Regions from separate parts of the Streptomyces sp. NPDC048197 genome, predicted to be linked through region 3. Evidence: riboswitches for the same ligand, from Rfam matches in the RefSeq annotation. Region 3 holds a riboswitch; each other region holds the start of a gene.
The links. Region 3 has a riboswitch for cobalamin ahead of cobN (cobaltochelatase subunit CobN). Riboswitches for the same ligand answer to the same signal wherever they lie in the genome.
Positions count from the first base shown of each region.

Region 1: linked by a shared signal. The riboswitch ahead of metE (5-methyltetrahydropteroyltriglutamate--homocysteine S-methyltransferase) and the one ahead of cobN (cobaltochelatase subunit CobN) in region 3 are both predicted to bind cobalamin.
Region 2: linked by a shared signal. The riboswitch ahead of ACGF4C_RS05395 (cobalamin biosynthesis protein) and the one ahead of cobN (cobaltochelatase subunit CobN) in region 3 are both predicted to bind cobalamin.

Region 1 covers NZ_JBIDAJ010000005.1:198,981-205,972, forward strand. Annotated here, with positions in the region: gene metE (5-methyltetrahydropteroyltriglutamate--homocysteine S-methyltransferase) at 1-2,196, opposite strand, end outside; cobalamin riboswitch at 2,382-2,557, opposite strand; gene ACGF4C_RS09650 (SpoIIE family protein phosphatase) at 2,608-5,175, opposite strand; gene lspA (signal peptidase II) at 5,291-5,875, opposite strand; gene ACGF4C_RS09660 (glyceraldehyde-3-phosphate dehydrogenase) at 6,054-6,992, opposite strand, start outside.
Region 2 covers NZ_JBIDAJ010000003.1:12,617-19,608, reverse strand. Annotated here, with positions in the region: gene cobO (cob(I)yrinic acid a,c-diamide adenosyltransferase) at 1-303, opposite strand, end outside; gene ACGF4C_RS05405 (putative cobaltochelatase) at 303-2,447, opposite strand; gene ACGF4C_RS05400 (cobyric acid synthase) at 2,503-4,104, opposite strand; gene ACGF4C_RS05395 (cobalamin biosynthesis protein) at 4,101-5,087, opposite strand; cobalamin riboswitch at 5,217-5,352, opposite strand; gene ACGF4C_RS05390 (hypothetical protein) at 5,554-5,979, shown strand; gene ACGF4C_RS05385 (caspase family protein) at 5,985-6,992, shown strand, end outside.
Region 3 covers NZ_JBIDAJ010000001.1:642,355-649,346, reverse strand. Annotated here, with positions in the region: gene cobN (cobaltochelatase subunit CobN) at 1-3,300, opposite strand, end outside; cobalamin riboswitch at 3,337-3,465, opposite strand; gene cobG (precorrin-3B synthase) at 3,681-5,126, shown strand; gene ACGF4C_RS02895 (precorrin-8X methylmutase) at 5,123-5,755, shown strand; gene ACGF4C_RS02890 (precorrin-2 C(20)-methyltransferase) at 5,752-6,992, shown strand, end outside.

The sequences.
Region 1 (6,992 bases), on a different contig from region 3:
GCGCAGCAGGGCCGCCGCCTCGTCGGCATCGGGGACGCGGGGCGAGTGGATGTCGTAGACGCCGGGTCCGGCCTCGCGGGAGTAGCCGGCCGCGGCGAGTTCGCCGGCGATCTGCATGTGGGAGCGGGCCGCCTCCAGGCTGATGACGTCGGCGTCGAGGTCCTCGATGGCGGCGAGGATGTCGCCGAACTCAGCGTAGCACATATGGGTGTGGATCTGGGTGTCCGGGCGTACGCCGCCGGTGGTCAGCCGGAACGCCTCGGTGGCCCAGGCCAGGTACGCCGGGCGGGCGTCGGCGCGCAGCGGAAGGGACTCGCGCAGTGCCGGCTCGTCGACCTGGATGACCGAAGTCCCCGCCGCCTCAAGGTCGTTGACCTCATCGCGCAGGGCGAGGGCGACCTGGCGGGCGGTGTCGGCGAGCGGCTGGTCGTCGCGGACGAAGGACCAGGCGAGCATGGTGACCGGGCCGGTGAGCATGCCCTTGACGGGGCGGCCGGTGAGCGACTGGGCGTAGGTCGTCCAGCGCACGGTCATGGGCTCGGGGCGGGCGAGGTCACCGGCGAGGATCGGCGGGCGGACGTAGCGGGTGCCGTAGGACTGGACCCAGCCGTGCCGGGTGGCGAGGTAGCCGGAGAGCTGTTCGGCGAAGTACTGGACCATGTCGTTGCGTTCGGGCTCGCCGTGCACCAGGACGTCGAGCCCGGTCTTCTCCTGGAAGGAGATCACTTCCTGGATCTCGGCCTTGATGCGTTCCTCGTAGGCGACGGTATCGATGCGGCCGGCCCGCAGGTCCGCCCGGGCGGTGCGCAGTTCGCCGGTCTGCGGGAAGGAGCCGATGGTGGTCGTCGGGAGCAGCGGCAGCGAGAGCTGGGCGCGCTGCGCGGCGGCCCGCCGGTCGTACGGCTGCGAGCGGCGGGTGTCGCGGTCCGTGACGGCCGCGGCCCGGGTACGTACGGCGGGGACGCGGGTGATCGGCGAAGCGGCACGGGAGGCCAGGTCGGCGCGGTTGGCGGCGAGTTCGGCGGCGATGGTTTCGGTGCCGCGGCCGAGACCACGGGCCAGGGTGACGACCTCGGTGGTCTTCTGACGGGCGAAGGCCAGCCAGCGCAGGATCTGCGGGTCGATGTCGTGTTCGGCGGCGGTGTCGAGGGGGACGTGCAGGAGGGAGCAGGACGCGGCGACATCGACCTGGCCGGCGAGTCCGAGGAGGGTGCCGAGGGTGGACAGCGACTTCTCCAGGTCGTTGATCCAGATGTTCCGGCCGTTGACCACGCCGGCGACCAGCCGCTTGCCGGGCAGTCCGCCGACGGCGGCGAGGTCGTCGAGTTGGGCGGCCGAGGCCCCGGTGAAGTCCAGCGCGAGCCCGTCCACCGGGGTCCTGGCCAGTACGGGCAGGGCCTCACCCAGGCGGTCGAAGTACGAGGCGACCAGCAGCTTCGGCCGGCCGGTGAGGGCGCCGAGCTCTCGGTAGACCCGCTCGGCGGCGTTCAGTTCGGCCGGGGTGCGGTCCTGGACGAGGGCGGGCTCGTCGAGCTGTACCCATGCGGCGCCGGCCGCGTGCAGGTCGGCGAGGACCTCGGCGTACACCGGCAGCAGGCGGTCCAGGAGGGTGAGCGGCTCGAAGCCGGCGGCGACGCCGGGCGCGGGCTTGGCGAGCAGCAGGTAGCTGACGGGGCCGATGAGGACGGGGCGCGGGGTGTGGCCGAGTGCGAGGGCTTCGCGCAGCTCACCGACCTGCTTGGCCGAGTCGGTGGTGAACACCGTGCCCGGGCCCAACTCCGGGACGAGATAGTGGTAGTTGGTGTCGAACCACTTGGTCATCTCCAGCGGCGCGGCGTCCTGGGTGCCGCGGGCCATGGCGAAGTAGCCGTCGAGCGGGTCGGCGGCGACGGCGTCCCGGTGGCGTTCGGGGATCGCGCCCACCATGACGGTGGTGTCCAGGACATGGTCGTAGTACGAGAAGTCGCCGGTCGGGACCTCGTCGATGCCGGTGTCGGCCAGCTGCCGCCAGTTGGCGCTGCGGAGCTCGGCGGCGGTCCTCCGGAGCGCGTCGGCGGTCACCCGGCCCTTCCAGTACCCCTCGACGGCCTTCTTCAGCTCCCGTCGCGGGCCCTGCCGGGGGTAGCCGTACACGGTGGCCCGAACGGTCGCGGCCGCGGACTTCCCGGCCCCTGCCCCTGTCGCTGTCACGGTCACAAGAAACTCTCCTTCGCGAGCTTGTCTCCTACGGATCCCGGAGACGGAACGGAGGCGCGAAGGACGAACGAACCGGACGGAGCAGTTGCGGAGTTGTCACTGCAGACCACTGCCCGGTCTGTACGCCGACCCGCCCTCGAAGGTCACCGGAACGTCCGCACGTGATCCCTCACGCGCGGGCAACGGGCAGGTCTTCGGACTCGCGGGCACATCCACCCATCGAACTGCGAAAGGCGGACACCTACTGGCCGTCGCTTCCCAGACCCGTCCGGGTCCAGTGCGTATGACGGCGCTCGTTCCCACTCACCGCTGCGGGGCAGTCCCGGAATCCCACCGGGTTCCCTCTTACGACACGCCTGCCTGGCGGACAGGGCGAACCAGCTGCCCGACCAGCCTAACGCCCCTCCGTGGCTATCGGCCCGTCGCGGCCGGTCGGTATTCGGTGAGCAGGAGGGCGATGTCGTCGGCGCGGTAGGAGGAGCGCTGGGCGTGGTGGAGGAGGCGGTCGGCGAGTTCGTCGAGGGAGTCGGCACGGGCGTGGGCCATCGAGGCGCGGAGGTGGTCGATGCCCACGTCGATGGGGGTACCGCGTTCTTCGACCAGGCCGTCGGTGTAGAGGGCGAGCGCGGAGCCGGGTGGCAGGTCGACGGGGGTTTGCGGATAGTCGCTGGCGTGGTCCACGCCGAGGAGGGGGCCGGTCTCCAGGTCCAGTACGTCGGTGTGCCCATCTGGATGGCGGAGCAGCGGCGGCGGGTGACCCGCGCGGACGGCCCGGACGCGGTGGCCGGCGGGGTCGAGGTGGAGGTAGCAGCAGCTGGCGAGGAGGCCGGTGCCGAGGTCGATGAGGGTGCGATTGGCGCCCGCCAGGACGTCGCCGGGGGCGTGCCCCACCGCGACGAACGCCCGTACTGCGCTGCGGAGTTGGGCCATGGTGGCGGCCGCCGCGATGCTGTGTCCCTCGACGTCCCCGATGACCAGGGACACGCCGTCGGCGGCGGGGATGACGTCGTACCAGTCACCGCCGATGTCCATGCCGCTGGTGCAGGGGAGGTAACGGGCCGTCGTCCGCAGGTCGGGGAGGACCGGGAGCCGGTGCGGCAGCAGGGCCTGTTGGAGGCCGCGGGCGAGGGCGAATTCGGAGTCGTAGAGCCGTGCGCGTTCCAGGGCCTGGGCGATCAGGCCGGCGAGCGCGGTGAGCACGCTGCGGTCCTTGGCCGTGAAGTGGTGGATCTCGTCGAAGCCGAGGACACAGGTGCCGGCGGGGCGGCCGGAGGCGATCAGCGGGAGGTACGCCCAGGAGTTCACTCCGCCGACCGGGATGCCGGGGTAACCCTGGGCGAGGCTCTGCTGCGACTCGATGAAGAGCGGGACGCCGGAGGTCAGGGTTTCGGTGCCGGGCAGCGGCGCGTGCAGCGGCATGCCGTCCAGCCAGTCGAGGAAGCCCTCGTGGTGGCCGGTGTGGAAGATCAGCTGCATCGTGCCGTCACGGACCGCGTAGAGGGCGAGTTGCTGGCCGCCGAACGCCGGGAGGAGCTGCTCGGCGACGACTTCGCAGACCTGGTGGGTGGTGACCGCCTCGGTCAGCGCACTGCCCAGTTGCAGGACGTGGTACATGACGCCCAGCCGGGCCGGTGCGGCGGCCGCGGTGGTGGAGGGGGCCAAAGGGGCCGGCGATGCGGCCGGCTGTGGCGGTGCGGTCGCGGTGGGCGGCCCGGCGGGTTCCGGTGCGGCGTCCGGGCGGCCGGTGGGGACCACCCGGCCGGTCACGCCGCTCGGGTCGGGGTGGAGGGAGAAGGCGAGCCACTGGTCGGGCGGGCGGCAGACGAGGAAGGAGGTCGGCGTCTGCGAGACCATCGCGGACCGGTGCTGATACTCGATCGCGGGGTCGGAGAGCCACGGCAGGGCGTCCCACAGGCACTGCCCGACCACCTCCTCGTCGCTGACGTCCAGCAACTGCTCCAGGCTGCGGTTGGCGTAGCTGACCCGGCCGTCGGGGGTGAGGGAGAACAGTCCGTCCCGCAGGCGCTCGACCGCCGCGGCCGCCGCGCGGCCGGCCCGTGCGTCGACGACCACTCCGACGAGGTGGGCGCGCGCCCGGTCGTCCGGCAGATCGGGGACCCGGCCCCAGAGCACCACGGTGCGGTACCCCTCGCTGCTGCCGTGCCCCTCACCGCCACCTTCCGCGCCACCGCCCGGCCCGGCGCCCGCGCCCTCACGTACCCGCAGGGTCCGGGACACGACCCGCCCCTCGGCAGCCGCCGTACGGGCCGCGGCGCGGAACGCGGCCCGGTCACCGGGATGGAGACGCGAGGCCAGGGTGTCCGCCCGCGCGTCGAAGGCTTCGGGGTCGAGGCCGAAGATCGCGCAGAAATCGCCGTCCGCGGTGAGGGTGCCCGCGGCCAGGTCCCAGTCGAACAGGCCGGCCCGGACGGCCGGGGCGGAAGGGGCCGGGGTCTCGACCGGGGCCGTGCCCGCCTCGCCCTCCAGGGGGTCGCCGGTGCGGTCACGCAAGGCCGCCAGGGACGCGCCGAGGCGGTTGGCGACGGCCCGCAGATGGCGCCGCTGCGTCTTGGTCAGACCGTCGCTGCCGGGCGGCGCGGCCCATACGACCGCGAGCGCACCGAATGCCTCCCCGCCCGCGCCCACCGGTACGGAGCAGGAGCCGAAGGCATACGGCAGGGCCACCGCGAGCTGGGGGTAGCGGCGCATGGTCTCGTCGGCGTCGGTCAGGTGGATGGTGCGCCCGGAGCCGTACGCGACCGCGACCGGTATCGGGCTGCTCACCGGAACGAGGCCCCAGCCGCCCAGCAGGGACGGCGGCACCCCGCAGGTCGCGGCGAGCACCAGGGAGCGGCGGTCGCGGGAGCGCAGGAAGACGCTTCCGGCGTAGGCGCCCGCCCCCTGAACGGCCTTGACGACGGCTGCCGCCAGCAGGTCGTCGCGCTCCGCCGTCTCCTCGCGCACGGTCGACCGGCCCATACCTCCAGTGTGCGCAGAGGCGGGCCCGGCGGCTAAGACGGTGACCCGACGCAAGCACTCCACTACCGAGGGTGCGCGAGGGCCTCGTGCGGCCGAACGGCGCCGGGCGGCCGGATCAGGCCCGGGCGGGTGCGGAGGGGCCCTTGTCAGCCGCCTCTTCGCGGGGTTCGCCCAGTTCCCACCCGCGGAAGGCGAAGAACACGATCAGGACGCCCCCGCAGACGATCGCCCAGTCGGCGAGGTTCATTACGCTGAAACCGCGGACGGAGATGAAGTCGACCACCGCGCCCTGGAGTTGGCCGGGAGTACGGAAGAGACGGTCCGTCAGATTTCCCAGGGCACCGCCCAGCAGGAGCCCCAGGGCGATGGCCCACGGGACGCTGTAGAGACGGCGCGCCAGACGAACGATCGCCAGCGCGACGGCCGCGGCAATCACCGTGAACACGACGGTACTGGCTGCGCCCATGCCGAACGCCGCACCGGCATTGCGTATCACCCGCAGCTGCAGCCAGGTACCCAGCACGTTCACCGGGTCGTGGTGTTCCAGCTTCGCCACCACGGCCAGTTTGCTGAACAGGTCGACCGCGTAGGCCAGGCACGCCACCGCCAGGAGGAGCGGGATGCGCCGCCTGCCCCTGGTTCCCGCTCCGCCGTGCTCGCTCCGGCCATCCGCCGCCGCGCCCCGCCCCGGATTCGTCACTTTCGGTCCCCTCGACGTCTGTATGTCCCGCCCATGATCGCTCATGCGCCCGCGGAGCCGGGGCATACTCCGCGACTCACTTCGCCCCGACCGAACACCTCCGGCCTGCCTTCCGGAAGACCGGAAGACAGGCCGGATCAGAGAGATCGGAGAGGTGCGACCGGGCGGTCCGCCGGGATCAGACCGCCGGCGGCGCGGGGTAGGTCGGGTACTCCACCCCGGAGACGTGCTGGACGACGCGGATGACCTGGCACGAGTAGCCGAACTCGTTGTCGTACCAGAGGTAGAGGATCGCGTTGTCGCCGTCGACCTTGGTGGCGCCGGCGTCCACGATCGAGGCGTGGCGCGAGCCGACGAAGTCCATGGAGACGGCGTCGGGGGCGGTGGTGAAGTCGATCTGGCGCTTCAGCGGCGAGTGCAGGGAGACGTCGCGGAGGTAGTCGAGGACCTCCTCGCGGCTGGTCTCGCGCCCGAGCCGCAGGCTGAGGATCGCGATCGAGACGTCCGGCACCGGCACGCGGATCGAGCTGCCGGTGATCGGCGCCTTGAGGTCGGGCAGCGCCTTGGCGACGGCGGAGGCGGCGCCGGTCTCGGTGATGACCATGTTCAGCGGCGCGGAGCGGCCGCGGCGGTCGGCCTTGTGGTAGTTGTCCAGCAGGTTCTGGTCGTTGGTGAACGAGTGGACGGTCTCCACGTGACCGCGCAGCACGCCGTACTCGTCGTCCATCGCCTTCAGCGGCGGCACGATCGCGTTGGTGGTGCAGGACGCGCAGGACAGGATCTGCTCGTCCGGCTTGATCGTGTCGTGGTTGACGCCGTGCACGATGTTCGGGACGTCGCCCTTGCCCGGGGCGGTCAGCACGACCTTCTCGACGCCGGGGCGCAGGTGCTTCGACAGGCCCTCGCGGTCGCGCCACTTGCCGGTGTTGTCGATGAGGATGGCGTCCTTGATGCCGTGCGCCGTGTAGTCGACCTCGGACGGGTCGTTGGCGTAGATCACCTTGATCGCGTTGCCGTTGGCGATGATCGTGCTGTTCGCCTCGTCGACGGTGATCGTGCCCTGGAACTGGCCGTGGATGGAGTCACGGCGCAGCAGCGAGGCCCGCTTCACGAGGTC
Region 2 (6,992 bases), on a different contig from region 3:
CTGCGAGTCGCGCTGCACCCACGACCAGCCCTCGCCCATCTTGTGCCAGGCGACCGTGCCGCCCTCACCGGAGTCGCCGAGCACCCGCAGCGCCCGCTCCTCGCCGACCTTCCACTTCGCCGACTTCACGAACTGGAACACCCCGACCGGCCAGCCCTGGTTCCAGGCCCGCATCGCCAGCCCGAAGGCGGCGGTCGACTTGCCCTTGCCCAGACCCGTGTGGACCAGCACCAGCGGCCGGTTGCGGCGCTGGCGGGTGGTGAGCCCGTCGTTCGGTACGACGGACGGTTGTCCCTGCGGCATTACGCGGCCTTCCTGTTGCCGTGAACGGTCCTTGTGCCCTGAACGGTGCGTACGAGCGCGGAGACGCTGTCCGCGCGCAGTGCGTCGAGGGTGACGGCGGTGCCGGCGAGGTCCCGGGCCAGCTCACCGGCCAGGCCCAGCCGTACCGGCCCGGCCTCGCAGTCCACGACGACCGAGGCGGTGCCGTCGGCGGCCAGCAGCCGCGCCGCGCGGGCGGCCCGGATGCGCGGCTCGGGGCCGCCGGTGGCCCGCCCGTCGGTGACGACGACCAGCAGCGGGCGGCGCGCGGGGTCCCGCATCCGCTCCACCCGCAGCACGTCGTGCGCCGCGAGCAGCCCCTCGGCCAGCGGGGTGCGGCCCCCGGTGGGCAGCGACGCGAGCCGCGCCGCACCGGCCTCGACCGACGACGTCGGGGGCAGCGCGACCTCGGCGCCGGCGCCCCGGAACGTGATCATGCCGATCTTGTCGCGCCGCTGGTAGGCGTCGAGCAGCAGCGAGAGCACCGCGCCCTTGACCGCGCTCATCCGCTTGCGCGCCGCCATCGATCCCGAGGCGTCCACGACGAACAGGACCAGATTGCCCTCCCGCCCCTCGCGCACCGCCTCACGCAGATCGTCCCGGCGCACCAGCAGCCCGGTGCCGTGCCGCCCGCGCGCCTTCTGGTGGGGCGCCGCGGCCTGCACCGTGGCCGCCAGGTGCAGCTTGCCCAGCGTGCCCTGGGGACGGCGGGCCCCGGTCGTCCGGCCGTGTGCGGTACGGGCCCGGGAGCGGCGGCCGTCGGCGCCCTCGCCCAGCCCCGGCACGTCCAGCCGCCGGGCCTTGAACGGCTCGTCGGCCGCCACCGCCGGCCTCTCCGCGGCCGCACCGCCCGGCGGCTGCGGCCGGGCCCCGGCCTCGTCCCCGGACGCCTCGGGCACGGACTCGGGCGCCTGCGGGGCCTCCTGCTCACGCTGCTGCGGCAGTCCGTCCCCCGGCGGCACCGACGCCTCCTGGGGGCCGCCCTCCTGGGGACCGCCCTCCTGCGGCGGCAGCCCGCCGCCCGGACCGCCCCCGTCGGGCCCGCCGTCCGGACCGTCCGGCTCCGGATCGTCCCCGCCGTCCGCCGGGTCGTCCTCCCCGGCGAACTCCTCCAGCGTCCGGTCGAGCTTGTCCTCGTCGAGGCCCGGGGCGTCGAACGGGTTGCGGCGCCGGCGGTGCGGCAGCGCCAGCAGCGCCGCCTGCCGCACGTCCTCCTCCCGGACCTCCGTCCGCCCGGCCCACGCGGCCAGCGCGGTGGCGGTCCGCGCCATCACGATGTCCGCGCGCATCCCGTCCACCTCGAACGCCGCACAGGTCGCCGCGATCTGCCGCAGCGCCGCGTCGCCCAGCACCACCTCCGGCAGCAACTCCCGCGCCGCGGCGATCCGTTGCCGCAGCGCGTCCTCCTCGGCCGCCCAGCGCGCCACGAACCCGGCCGGATCGGCGTCGTACGCCAGCCGCCGCCGGACCACCTCCACCCGCTGCGCCGGCTCCCGGGAGGCCGCGACCTCGACCGTCAGCCCGAACCGGTCCAGCAACTGCGGCCGCAGCTCGCCCTCTTCGGGGTTCATGGTCCCGACCAGCAGGAAACGGGAGGCGTGCCGGACGGAGACGCCCTCGCGCTCCACGTAGGAGGCACCCATGGCGGCGGCGTCCAGCAGCAAATCGACCAAGTGGTCGTGGAGCAGGTTGACCTCGTCCACGTACAGGATGCCGCGGTGCGCGTCCGCCAGCAGACCCGGCTCGAAGGCCTTCACGCCCTCCGACAGGGCCCGTTCGATGTCCAGGGCGCCCACGAGGCGGTCCTCGGAGGCGCCGACCGGCAGCTCCACCATCCGCGTCGGACGGCTCTCCGCGGCACCGGACCCGTGCGGCCCGTCGGGACAGCCGGGGTCGGGCGCGGCGGGGGCGCAGGCGAAGCGGCAGCCGGCCACCACGTCCACGGCCGGCATCAGCGCCGACAGGGCGCGCACCGCGGTGGACTTCGCGGTGCCCTTCTCGCCGCGGACCAGCACCCCGCCGACCGCCGGGCTCACCGCGTTCAGCAGCAGCCCCAGCCGCAGGTCGTCCATGCCGACGACCGCGGTGAAGGGGTACTGCCAGGTGGTGTTGTGCGCGCTCGTCATGCTGTGTCGTCCTCCACGTCGCCGGCCGGCCGATGTCCCGTCCCTTGCGTACCCCTCATGGCGCCCCCGGAGGCACGAACGGCAGCCCCTCCGGCACCCCCTTCTCGATCAGCCGCAGCAGCGCTCCGGTGTCCGCGTGCTCCTCGATCAGATCGCCCAGCCGGTCCAGCTGCTCCTCGCGCAGCGCGCCGAAGCGGGTGTCCGGGGCCGGGACGAACGCCCGGCCGGCGTCCGCCGCCACCCGCCGCAGGAAGGCCCGGCGGAAGGCGTCGCTCTCCAGCGAACCGTGCCAGTGCGTGCCCCATACGGAGCCGACCCGGCAGCCGTCGAGAGCGTTCCCCCGGCCGTCGGTCATGAACGCCGCGTCCCCACCCGTCACTTCGGCGACGCCGTGGTGGATCTCGTAGCCCTCCACCGCCTCGCCGAGCGCCTCGCCCACCGGCCGGGCGAGCGTCTTCTCCACCGCGAAACGGACCCGTACGGGCAGCAGCCCGAGGCCCTCGACGGCGCCCGCCCTCGACTCGACCTCGTCGTCGATGTGCTCGCCGAGCATCTGGTAGCCGCCGCAGATGCCCAGCACCGGGCGGCCCTCGGCGGCCCGCCGGGCGACCGCGTCCGCCAGCCCGCGCTCGCGCAGCCAGGCCAGCGCGCTGACCGTGCCGCGGGTGCCCGGCAGCACCACCAGGTCCGCGTCGGCCAGTTCCTCCGGCCGGTCCACGAACCGCACCACCACGCCCGGTTCGGCGGCCAGCGCGTCCACGTCGGTGAAGTTCGACATCAGCGGGACGGCGCAGACCGCCACCCGCAGCACGTCCGCGCCGTGCGGTGGGGCCACCACGCTCTCCCGCACCGTGCCGCGCAGCGAGACGCGGAGGCCGTCCTCCTCGTCGATGCCGAGCCCGTGCGCGTACGGCAGCACGCCCAGCGTCGGCCGCCCGGTCAGCTGCCGCAGCATGTCCAGACCGGGCTCCAGCAGCGTCACATCGCCCCGGAACTTGTTGACCAAGTACCCCGCGACCAGCGCCTGGTCCTCCTTCGACAGCAGCGCCGTGGTGCCGAAGAAGGACGCGAAGACGCCGCCGCGGTCGATGTCGCCGACCACCACGACCGGTATCCGGGCCGCTCGGGCGATGCCCATGTTCACGATGTCGGTGCGGCGCAGATTGATCTCGGCGGGGCTGCCCGCGCCCTCACAGATGACGGCGTCGTGCGTGCGGCGCAGCTCGGTGAGGCAGTCGGTGACCGTCCCCAGCAACTGCTCCCGCCCGCCCGCGTGCGACGTCTCCCCGGGGGACGACCCCCCGGCCCGACCGAAATACCCGCGCGCGCTCATCTCACCCACCGGCCTGCCCAGCAGCACCACCTGGCTGCTGCGGTCGCCGCCCGGCTTGAGCAGGACCGGGTTCATCAGCGCGGTCGGTTCGACCCGGGCCGCGGCGGCCTGCATCGCCTGCGCCCGGCCGATCTCCGCGCCCTCCCGGGTGACGAACGAATTGAGCGACATGTTCTGCGCCTTGAAGGGCGCCACCTTCACGCCCTGCCGGACCAGCCAGCGGCAGATCCCCGCCGTCACCACGCTCTTGCCCGCGTCGGACGTCGTACCGGCGACCAGCAGCCCGCCGCCGAGCCCCCCGGCCGTCCCGCCTTGCCCGTTCACCGGCGCTTCCTCCCGCTCGTGCCCCTGTTGCCCGCGACCTTCTGCCGTACCGCGCCCGCCGTCAGCCGTCCCGCCACCGTCGCCACCAGCGCCAGCGCGCTCACCCGCCGCGAGAGCCGCACCGCCCGCTCGATGTCCGCCACCACGGGCGGCCGCGCCGCACCGTTGAGCACCGGACGGTGCTCCACCCGTCCGCCGTACGCCAGCGTGCCGCCCAGCCGCACGCCCAGCGCACCCGCGAACGACGCCTCCACCGGGCCCGCGTTGGGGCTCGGATGCGCCCCGCCGTCCGCCCGCCAGGCCGCCAGCGCACCGCGCCGGCCGGGGCCCGCGAGCACGGTCAGCGCGGCGGTCAGCCGGGAGCCGGGCCAGCCGGCGACGTCGTCGAGCCGGGCCGCCGCCCAGCCGAACCGCCGGTAGCGCGCGGACTTGTGACCCACCATCGCGTCCAGGGTGTTCACCGCCCGGAACGCCACCAGACCGGGCACCCCGCCGAACGCACCCCACACCAGGGCGCCCACCACCGCGTCCGAGGTGTTCTCGGCCACCGACTCCACCACCGCGCGGGCCATCTGCGGCCCGTCCAGCGCCTCGGGATCGCGGCCGCACAGATGCGGCAGCCGCTCCCGTGCCACGTCCAGATCGCCCGCTTCCAGCGCACCGCCGACGGCCCGCGCCTCCCGGCCCAGCGAGGTGCCGCCCAGCACCGCCCAGACGGTGGCCGCGGTCAGCGCCACCCGGGCGCCGCGGCGGTGCCGTACGGCCCGCTCCAGCAGCGCCGCGCCGGCCGCCGCACCGCCCGCGCACAGCACGGCGTGGGCCGCGCCGCGGCCCCGGTGGTCGCGCCACAGCCGGCGCTCGACGGCGGCGGCGGCCCGGCCGAACGCGGCCACCGGATGGCCGCGCCGAGGGTCCGCCGCGATCAGGTCGCCGAGGAAGCCGAGAGCCGCGCCGCACGCATATCCCGCGTGTTCGCCGCGCATCGGATCAGGCCGCCGTCGGTCCTCGAAGGGGCCCTGCGGCAGCGGGCAGTGGGGGGCGGGGCGGGCGGCCGGGCATGGCGTTGTGTCCTCACTCAGGGTCCTCGCCCTGGCTCGACGTGACGGCGACCAGAGTCTCCTGGCTCCCGGATCGGCGTGTCCCCCGGCCTTCCCGCCCGTACGTCGGTACGGACCGTGGCCCTCGTCGGAGGAACGCTCCCCGGTGACAGTGGCGGGACCGCGCCGGATTCTCACCGGACTTCCTCATCTGTCGCCGATTGGCCCCGGCAGTCCACCACGGTCCGCGAGGCCCGTCAACTCGCCCTTGACCTGCGACGCTGCCCGATGGCAGGCCCTGTGGCGCACGCCACAGGGTGGCGGTGGCGTCACGGACGGTTGCCCCCGTCCCTGATTCCACGTCACTATCTGGTGCACGGTGGCGAAGGGGCCGCCGGAAGGGGGCTGGGGGATGCCGGAGCACGTCGACCACCACGAGGACCGTCAGGAGATCCGTTTCAGGGTCACCGGGACGGACAATCCGCAGCAGGACCTCGACGACCTCCGGGCCTGGCTGGAGCGCGAACCCTGGCTGAGCCGCCGGGAACACACCTGGGAACACCGGCCGCAGCCCCCGCACCGCACGGACGGCGGGGACGAACCGGGCCCCGCCGACATGGCCGTGGGCGTGGACGACCTGATCCTGGTCATCGTCGGCGCGATCGTCACCGAGGTCGCCAAGGGAATGAGCATCGCCGTGCGGGAATGGCTGCGGCGCCGCAAGGAGGAGCGCGCCGCCGGCGAGGAACCCGCCGTCGAGGTCGTCGGCGACGGCGGTCCCGCACGCCCCGATCCCGGCAGCCCGGCGCACGAGAGTGGCAGCACCGGCGAGGACTGAGCCGGATGTCCGAATACGACGCGCGGGGAAAGACCAACCGGGCGCTGCTGATCGGTGTCCACGACTACGCCACGCTGGACGACCTGCCCGCGGTGCGGGACAACCCCGCCAAGCTGGCCCGCGCCCTGACGGCCACCGACCTGTTCACCACCGACGAGGTCAGGTTCTGCGAGCCGATCGAGCCCGAGGAGCTGAGCCAGGCGCTCAAGACCGTCGTCGACGAGGCCCGCGGCCTGCTGCTGGTGTACTTCGCCGGCCACGGCTGGGTCGGCAGCGACGGCGGCGACCTGCAGCTGATGGTGGGCGCCTCGGTGTCCCGGCAGAGCCACACCACCGTCTCCTGGCAGGACGCGGTGCTCTCCTGCCTCGACAGCGCCCGCGCCGAACGCATCGTGATCATCCTGGAGTGCTGCTACGCGGGCAACGCCGGCGGCGCCTTCGGCGCCCACCGCAAACCCATGTCGCTGCTGATGGCCGCCCAGCCCAACCGCCGGATCTTCAGCGGGGAGGAACCGGCCGGCGGCACCGTTTTCAACCGGGCCCTGGTGCAGATCCTGGAAAACGGCATCCCTGGAAGGCGGTTCGTCACCTTCGAGGACCTGGTACGGGAGCTGCGGGTCCGGCTCGCCGGTGAGCGGACGCCGATGGGCGACGTGTGGGAGCCCCGGTCGGCGAAACAGAACACCGTCGACGACGTCGTACTGTCCTTCGCCACCCCCGAGGTCCCGCTGCCGACCCCGCCCCGGGCCCGCTTACGCCGCCACTTCAACGAGTACGTCCGGCCCCGCCTGAAACCGCTGCTCGCCTGCCTCACCGTGCTCGTCCTGATCGCCACCGGACTCGTCGTCCGGCAGCTGCTGCAGCCGCTGCCGAACTGCCCGCCCGCCCTCGAACTGCGGCTGCTCACCGCGCCGGAGGCCGAACCGACCCTGCGCCAGGCCGCGTTCGACTACGAGATGTCCGAGGCCAACACCCGCCCGCTGCAGGGCGAGGGCGACCTCCCGGCGGGCTGC
Region 3 (6,992 bases):
GGAGGTCTCCTCGACCAGCGTGCGGGTCCGGACGGTCTCGGGACGGGTGGAGTCGCCGATGTAGGCGGCCGGCGCCTGGCCGCCGCGCAGGGCCTTCACCGTCGCCACCATGCCGCCGTGGTACTGGAAGTAGTCGTCCGAGTCGGCGATGTCGTGTTCGCGGGTGTCGGTGTTCTTGGCGGCGACCGCGATCCGCTTGTACGCGGCCTCCATCTCGTCCCGGGCCGGGCGCCCTTCCAGGCCGCGGCCGTAGGCGTAGCCGCCCCAGACGGTGTAGACCTCGGCGAGATCGGCGTCGGTGCGCCAGTCGCGGGAGTCGATCAGCTGGAGCAGGCCGGCGCCGTAGGTGCCGGGGCGGGAGCCGAAGATGCGGGTGGTGGCGCGCCGTTCGTCGCCGTGGGCGGCCAGGTCGGCCTGGGTGTGGGCGCGGACGAAGTTGTCCTCGGCCGGTTCGTCCAGGCCGGCGGCGAGCCGTACCGCGTCGTCCAGCAGGCCGGTGACGTGCGGGAAGGCATCGCGGAAGAAGCCGGAGATGCGCAGCGTGACGTCGATGCGGGGGCGGCCGAGTTCGGCGAGCGGGACGGCTTCGAGGCCGGTGACGCGGCGGGAGGCGTCGTCCCATACGGGGCGGACACCGAGCAGCGCCAGGGCCTCGGCCACGTCGTCGCCGCTGGTGCGCATGGCGCTGGTGCCCCACAGGGACAGGCCGACGGACTGCGGCCAGTCGCCGTTGTCGGTGCGGTAGCGCTCCAGCAGGGAGTCGGCCAGGGCCTGGCCGGTCTCCCAGGCGAGCCGGGAGGGGACGGCCTTGGGGTCGACGGAGTAGAAGTTGCGGCCGGTCGGCAGCACGTTGACCAGCCCGCGCAGCGGCGAACCGGACGGGCCGGCCGGGACGAAACCGCCGTTCAGGGCGTGTACGGCGTGGTCGATCTCGTCGGTGGTGGCGGCCAGCCGCGGGACGACCTGGCGGGCGGCGAAGTCGAGGATGTCGGCGACCTGCGGGCCGTGGCCGGCGGCCACGCCGGGCACCGCGGCCGGGTCCCAGCCGGCGTCCTCCATCGCCTGGACCAGGGCGCGGGCCCGGGCCTCGGCCTCGTCGGCGGTGGTGCGGGTCGCGGCGGACTCGTCGAGGCCCAAGGCCTCGCGCAGGCCGGGCAGGGCGGAGGTGCCGCCCCAGATCTGCCGGGCGCGGAGGATGGCCAGGACGAGGTTGACCCGGGCCTCACCGGCCGGCGCGGCGCCCAGGACGTGCAGACCGTCGCGGATCTGGGCGTCCTTGACCTCGCACAGCCAGCCGTCGACGTGCAGCAGGAAGTCGTCGAAGCCGTCGTCGTCCGGGCGCTCCTCCAGACCGAGGTCGTGGTCGAGCTTGGCGGCCTGGATCAGCGTCCAGATCTGGGCGCGGATGGCCGGGAGCTTGGCCGGGTCCATGGCGGAGATCTGCGCGTACTCGTCGAGCAGCTGCTCCAGGCGCGCGATGTCGCCGTAGGAGTCGGCGCGGGCCATCGGCGGGACGAGGTGGTCGACGAGGGTGGCGTGCACCCGGCGCTTGGCCTGGGTGCCCTCGCCGGGGTCGTTGACCAGGAAGGGGTAGACGAGCGGGAGGTCGCCGAGGGCGGCGTCCGGGCCGCAGGCCGCGGACAGGCCGGCGTTCTTGCCGGGCAGCCACTCCAGGTTGCCGTGCTTGCCGAGGTGAACCATGGCGTCCGCGCCGAAGCCGCCGTCCTCGCGGGAAGCGGCGATCCAGCGGTAGGCGGCGAGGTAGTGGTGCGAGGGCGGCAGATCGGGGTCGTGGTAGATCGCGATCGGGTTCTCGCCGAAGCCGCGCGGCGGCTGGATGAGGACCAGCAGATTGCCGCGGCGCAGCGCGGCGAGCACGATGTCGCCGTCGGGGTTGTGGGTGCGGTCCACGAACATCTCGCCCGGCGGCGGCCCCCAGTGCTGCTCCACCGAAGTGCGCAGGTCCTCCGGGAGGGTGGCGTACCAGCGCTTGTAGTCGGCGGCCGGGATGCGGACGGGGTTGCGGGCCAGCTGCTCCTCGGTGAGCCACTCCTGGTCGTGGCCGCCGGCCTCGATGAGGGCGTAGATCAGCTCGTCGCCGTCACCGGATGCGAGGCCGGGCACCGGCTCGGCGCTCTCGTCGCCGAAGTCGTAGCCGTCCGCACGCAGCCGCCGCAGCAGTTCGACGGCGGAGGCGGGGGTGTCCAGTCCGACGGCGTTGCCGATGCGGGAGTGCTTGGTGGGGTAGGCGGAGAGCACCAGCGCGAGGCGCTTGTCGGCGTTGGGGAGGTGGCGCAGCCGGGCGTGGCGTACGGCGATGCCGGCGACCCGGGCGGCGCGCTCGGGGTCGGCGACGTAGACCGGGAGGCCGTCCTCGTCGACCTCCTTGAAGGAGAACGGGACGGTGATCAGCCGGCCGTCGAACTCGGGCACGGCGATCTGCGAGGCGGCGTCGAGCGGCGAGAGGCCCTCGTCGTTCTCCTCCCAGGCACTGCGCGGCCCGGTCAGGCACAGCGCCTGGAGGATCGGGACGTCGAGGGCGGCCAGCGCGCCGGCGTCCCAGGACTCGTCGTCGCCGCCGGCGCCGGCCTCGGCGGGCCTGGTGCCGCCGGCGGCGAGGACGGTGGTGACGATGGCGTCGGTGGTCCGCAGCGCGTCGATGAGTTCGGGCTCGGGGGCGCGGAGCGAGGCGACGTAGAGGGGGAGCGGGCGGCCGCCGGCCGTCTCGATCTGCGCGCACAGTTCGTGCACGAAGCCGGTGTTGCCGCTCATGTGGTGGGCGCGGTAGTAGAGCACGGCCACGACCGGGCCGGTGCCGTCGGCGGCCGGGCGCTCCAGGTGGCCCCAGGTCGGGGCGGGCTCGGGCGGTTCGAAGCCGTGGCCGGTGAGCAGCACGGTGTCGGAGAGGAAGCGGGCGAGCTGTTCGAGGTTGCCGGGGCCGCCGTGCGCCAGGTAGGCGTGCGCCTCGGCCGCGATGCCGACCGGGACCGTGGACTGCTCCATGAGCTGGGCGTCCGGGGCCTGTTCGCCGGTGAGGACGACCACCGGCCGGTGCTGGTCCTGGGCGAGCAGCAGGTCGAGGCCCTCCTGCCAGGCGCGGATGCCGCCGAGGAGGCGTACGACGACGAGGTCGGTGCCGTCGAGCAGGTCGGGCAGACCGGTGACGTCGAGGCGGGCGGGGTTGGCGAGCCGGTACGCCACCGGGCCGGTGGCCGCGCGGGCACTGAGCAGGTCGGTGTCGGAGGTCGACAGCAGCAGGATTCGGGGGGCCGCGGGGTGGTCCCCGGACGAATGCAGCATGCGAGCGCTGGCCTTCCTCGGGGTGTCCGCGCCCCGGGTGGTCGTAAGGACGGCGGGAGTTCCTGACTCACCCGGCACCGGCCGGGTTCACAGTGGCGGGACCGCGCCGGATTCTCACCGGGCTTCCTCCCTCGGGCCGAAGGGCCCGGCGCCGTCGCTGGCGTCCGACGGGTCAGCCGACCCGCCGACCTGCATAGTAAGGGCTGCGGGCGGAGGAGGTAAGCGGGCCTTGGCGGGGGCGGGGCGACACCGCGGGCGGCGGCTTCCGCACGCCCGGGACGCGGGCCTTCGCGGCCCGTGCCGCGGTGGCCGGATTCGTCCGTTTCATGGCCGGATCCGCCCCGGATCGGTCGCGCACCGTCGTAGGTATGCTCGCCGCCATGCCGCCCTCCCCCTCACCACGGCCCCGACGGGCCGAGCCGCCCGTGCGGGCCCGCGGTGACGCCTGCCCGGGAGCACTGCGGCTGCATCCGGCCGCCGACGGCCATCTCGCCCGAGTACGCATCCCCGCCGGTGACTTGACGGCTCGTCAGGCGCACGCGCTGGCCGATGCCGCGGACCTGCTCGGTGACGGCCGGCTGTCCCTGACCTCGCGCGGCAACGTCGAGCTGCGCGGCCTGCCGGACGGCTGCGGCGGCCGCCTCGCCGAGCTGCTGCACGACGCCGGCCTGCTGCCCTCCGAACGCCACGAACGCATCCGCAACATCCTCGCCTCCCCGCTGGCCGGACTGGACCGGAACACCCCTGCTGACGTGCGGTGGTGGGCCCGCCGGCTGGACGAGCTGCTGTGCGCGAGCGACTCCGCACCTGCGCTGTCCGGCCGCTTCCTGTTCGTCCTGGACGACGGGCGGGGCGATGTGGCGGCGCTCGGCGGCGATGTGACCTTGGTCGCAGAATCGGGCATCACGGGTGACGGGGCGGCCGGCGGCGGGGCGCTGCTGCGGGTCGGCGACGACCCGGCGGCGCTGCGGATCGCCGGCCCGGACGCACCGCGCGCGGCACTGGCCGCCGCCGAGACGTTCCTGACCGCCGCGGCGGCCGGCGGCACCGGCGCCTGGCGGGTGCGTGAACTCCCCGAGGGCCACGCACTGTCGGCGCGGGACGTGGCGGCGGGGCTGCGCGCGGCGGGCATCGAGGCGTCGTACGTGGCGGAGGGGGAAGGTGTGGCCGAGCCAGTGGTCCGCCACGCGGACTCCTCCGCCCCCGGCATCATCGAGGGCCGCGACGGCCGCCGCGCGCTGTCCGTACTGGCGCCGCTCGGCAGGCTGTCGGTGGCCCAGTGGCGGCTGCTCGCCTCCCTCGCGGCCGACGAGGGATCCGGCGGACTCCGCCTCACCCCGTGGCGCGGCATCGTCGTCCCCGGCCTGCCGGCCGCCGCGGCCGCGCCCCGCCTCCGCGCACTGTCCGCCGCCGGCCTGGTCACCGACCCGTCCTCCCCCTGGCACCGCATCGGCGCCTGCACCGGCCGACCGGGCTGCGCCAAGTCCCTCACCGACGTCCGCGCGGACGTGACGGCCGCGGTCGAGGCGGGCGTACCCCTGCCACCAGGCCTCCCCGCATCCATTCCCGTGCCACCGTCAGCCCCCCTCTACTGGTCCGGCTGCGAGCGCCGCTGCGGGCATCCGCACGGCACCTGGATCGACGTACTGGCGACGGAGGCGGGATACCGGGTCGCGGTCGTCGGCCCGGACACACCGCGGCCGACGCCGCCGGCGACAGCAACACCGACCACACCGACAGCGACAGCAACCCCCGCGTCATCCGCAGTACCGGCACCATCCGCACCACCCGCAACACCAGGAACGCCAGAAACGAGGCCAGAGTGACCGCGTTCGACTACGAGAAGGACGGTGCGGAGATCTACCGCCAGTCCTTCGCCACCATCCGCGCCGAGGCGGACCTCGCCGGCCTGCCCGCCGACGTCAGCCGGGTCGCGGTCCGGATGATCCACGCCTGCGGCATGGTCGACCTCGTACGCGATCTGGCCTTCACCCCCGGTGTGGTGACCGCCGCCCGCAAGGCGCTGCGTGACGGCGCGCCGATCCTCTGCGACGCCAACATGGTCGCCAGCGGCGTCACCCGCAAGCGGCTGCCGGCCGGCAACGAGGTGCTCTGCACGCTGGCCGACCCCGCGGTGCCGGACCTGGCCGCCCGGATGGGCACCACCCGCAGCGCCGCGGCCCTGGAACTGTGGCGGGACCGCATGGAGGGCGCCGTCGTCGCGTTCGGCAACGCCCCGACCGCCCTCTTCCGGTTCCTCGAAATGATCGAGGAGGGCGCTCCCCGCCCGGCCGCCGTGATCGGCATACCCGTCGGCTTCATCGGCGCGGCGGAGTCCAAGGACGCCCTCATCGCCCATCCGTCGGAGCTGGACCACATCGTGGTGCGCGGACGGCGCGGCGGCAGCGCCATGGCCGCGGCCGCCCTCAACGCCCTGGCTAGCGAGGAAGAGTGAGCGTGAGCGAGCAGCAGGAAACCGGCACCGGCACGGGCGCCCGCACCGGGACCACCGGCCGTCTCTACGGCGTGGGCCTCGGCCCCGGCGACCCGTCCCTGATGACCGTGCGGGCCGTCGACGTCATCGCCGAGGCCGACGTCATCGCCTACCACAGCGCCCGCCACGGCCGTTCGATCGCGCGCTCCATAGCGGCCCGGCACCTGCGCGCCGACCACATCGAGGAGGCGCTGGTCTACCCGGTCACCACCGAGTCGACCGACCACCCCGGCGGCTACCGCGGCGCGCTCGACGAGTTCTACGAGGAGGCCGCGGAGCGCCTGGCCGCGCACCTCGACGCCGGCCGCACGGTGGCGGTCATCTCCGAGGGCGACCCGCTCTTCTACGGCTCCTACCAGCACATGCACAAGCGGCTCGCGCACCGCTACCCGACCGAGGTGATCCCCGGCGTCACCTCGATCAGCGCCGCCGCGGCCCGCCTGGGCAAGCCGCTCGCGGAGGCCGACGAGGTCCTGACGATCCTCCCCGGCACGCTGCCCGAGGAGGAACTGACCGCCCGCCTGGCCTCCACCGACACCGCCGTGGTCATGAAGCTGGGCCGCACCTTCCCGACCGTCCGCCGCGCCATGGAACGCGCCGGCCGCCTCCCCGAAGCCCACTACGTCGAACGCGCGACGATGCCCGGCGAACGCACCGCCGACCTCGCCGCGATCGACTCCGACACCGTCCCCTACTTCTCCGTCACGGTCGTCCCCAGCCGCATCGCGGCCCAGTCGGCACCGCAGCCCTCCAAGACCCCGGCGTCCGCACGGGGAGCAGGCGAGCTGGGTGAGGTACGCGAGCTGGATGAGCTGGACGAACTGGGCGAAGTGGTCGTCGTAGGCACCGGCCCGGCGGGCCCCCTCTGGCTCACCCCCGAGTCCCGCGGCGCCCTCGCCGCCGCCGAGGACCTGGTCGGCTACACCACCTACCTGGACCGCGTCCCGGTACGCCCCGGCCAGCGCCGCCACGCCTCCGACAACAAGGTCGAGTCCGAACGCGCCGAACTCGCCCTGGACCTGGCCCGCCGCGGCCGCCGGGTGGCCGTGGTCTCCGGCGGCGACCCGGGCATCTTCGCCATGGCGACAGCAGTCCTGGAAGTCGCCTCGCAGGACCCGTACCGCTCGATCCCGGTCCGCGTCCTCCCCGGCGTCACCGCCGCCAACGCGGCCGCCGCCCGCGCCGGTGCCCCCCTCGG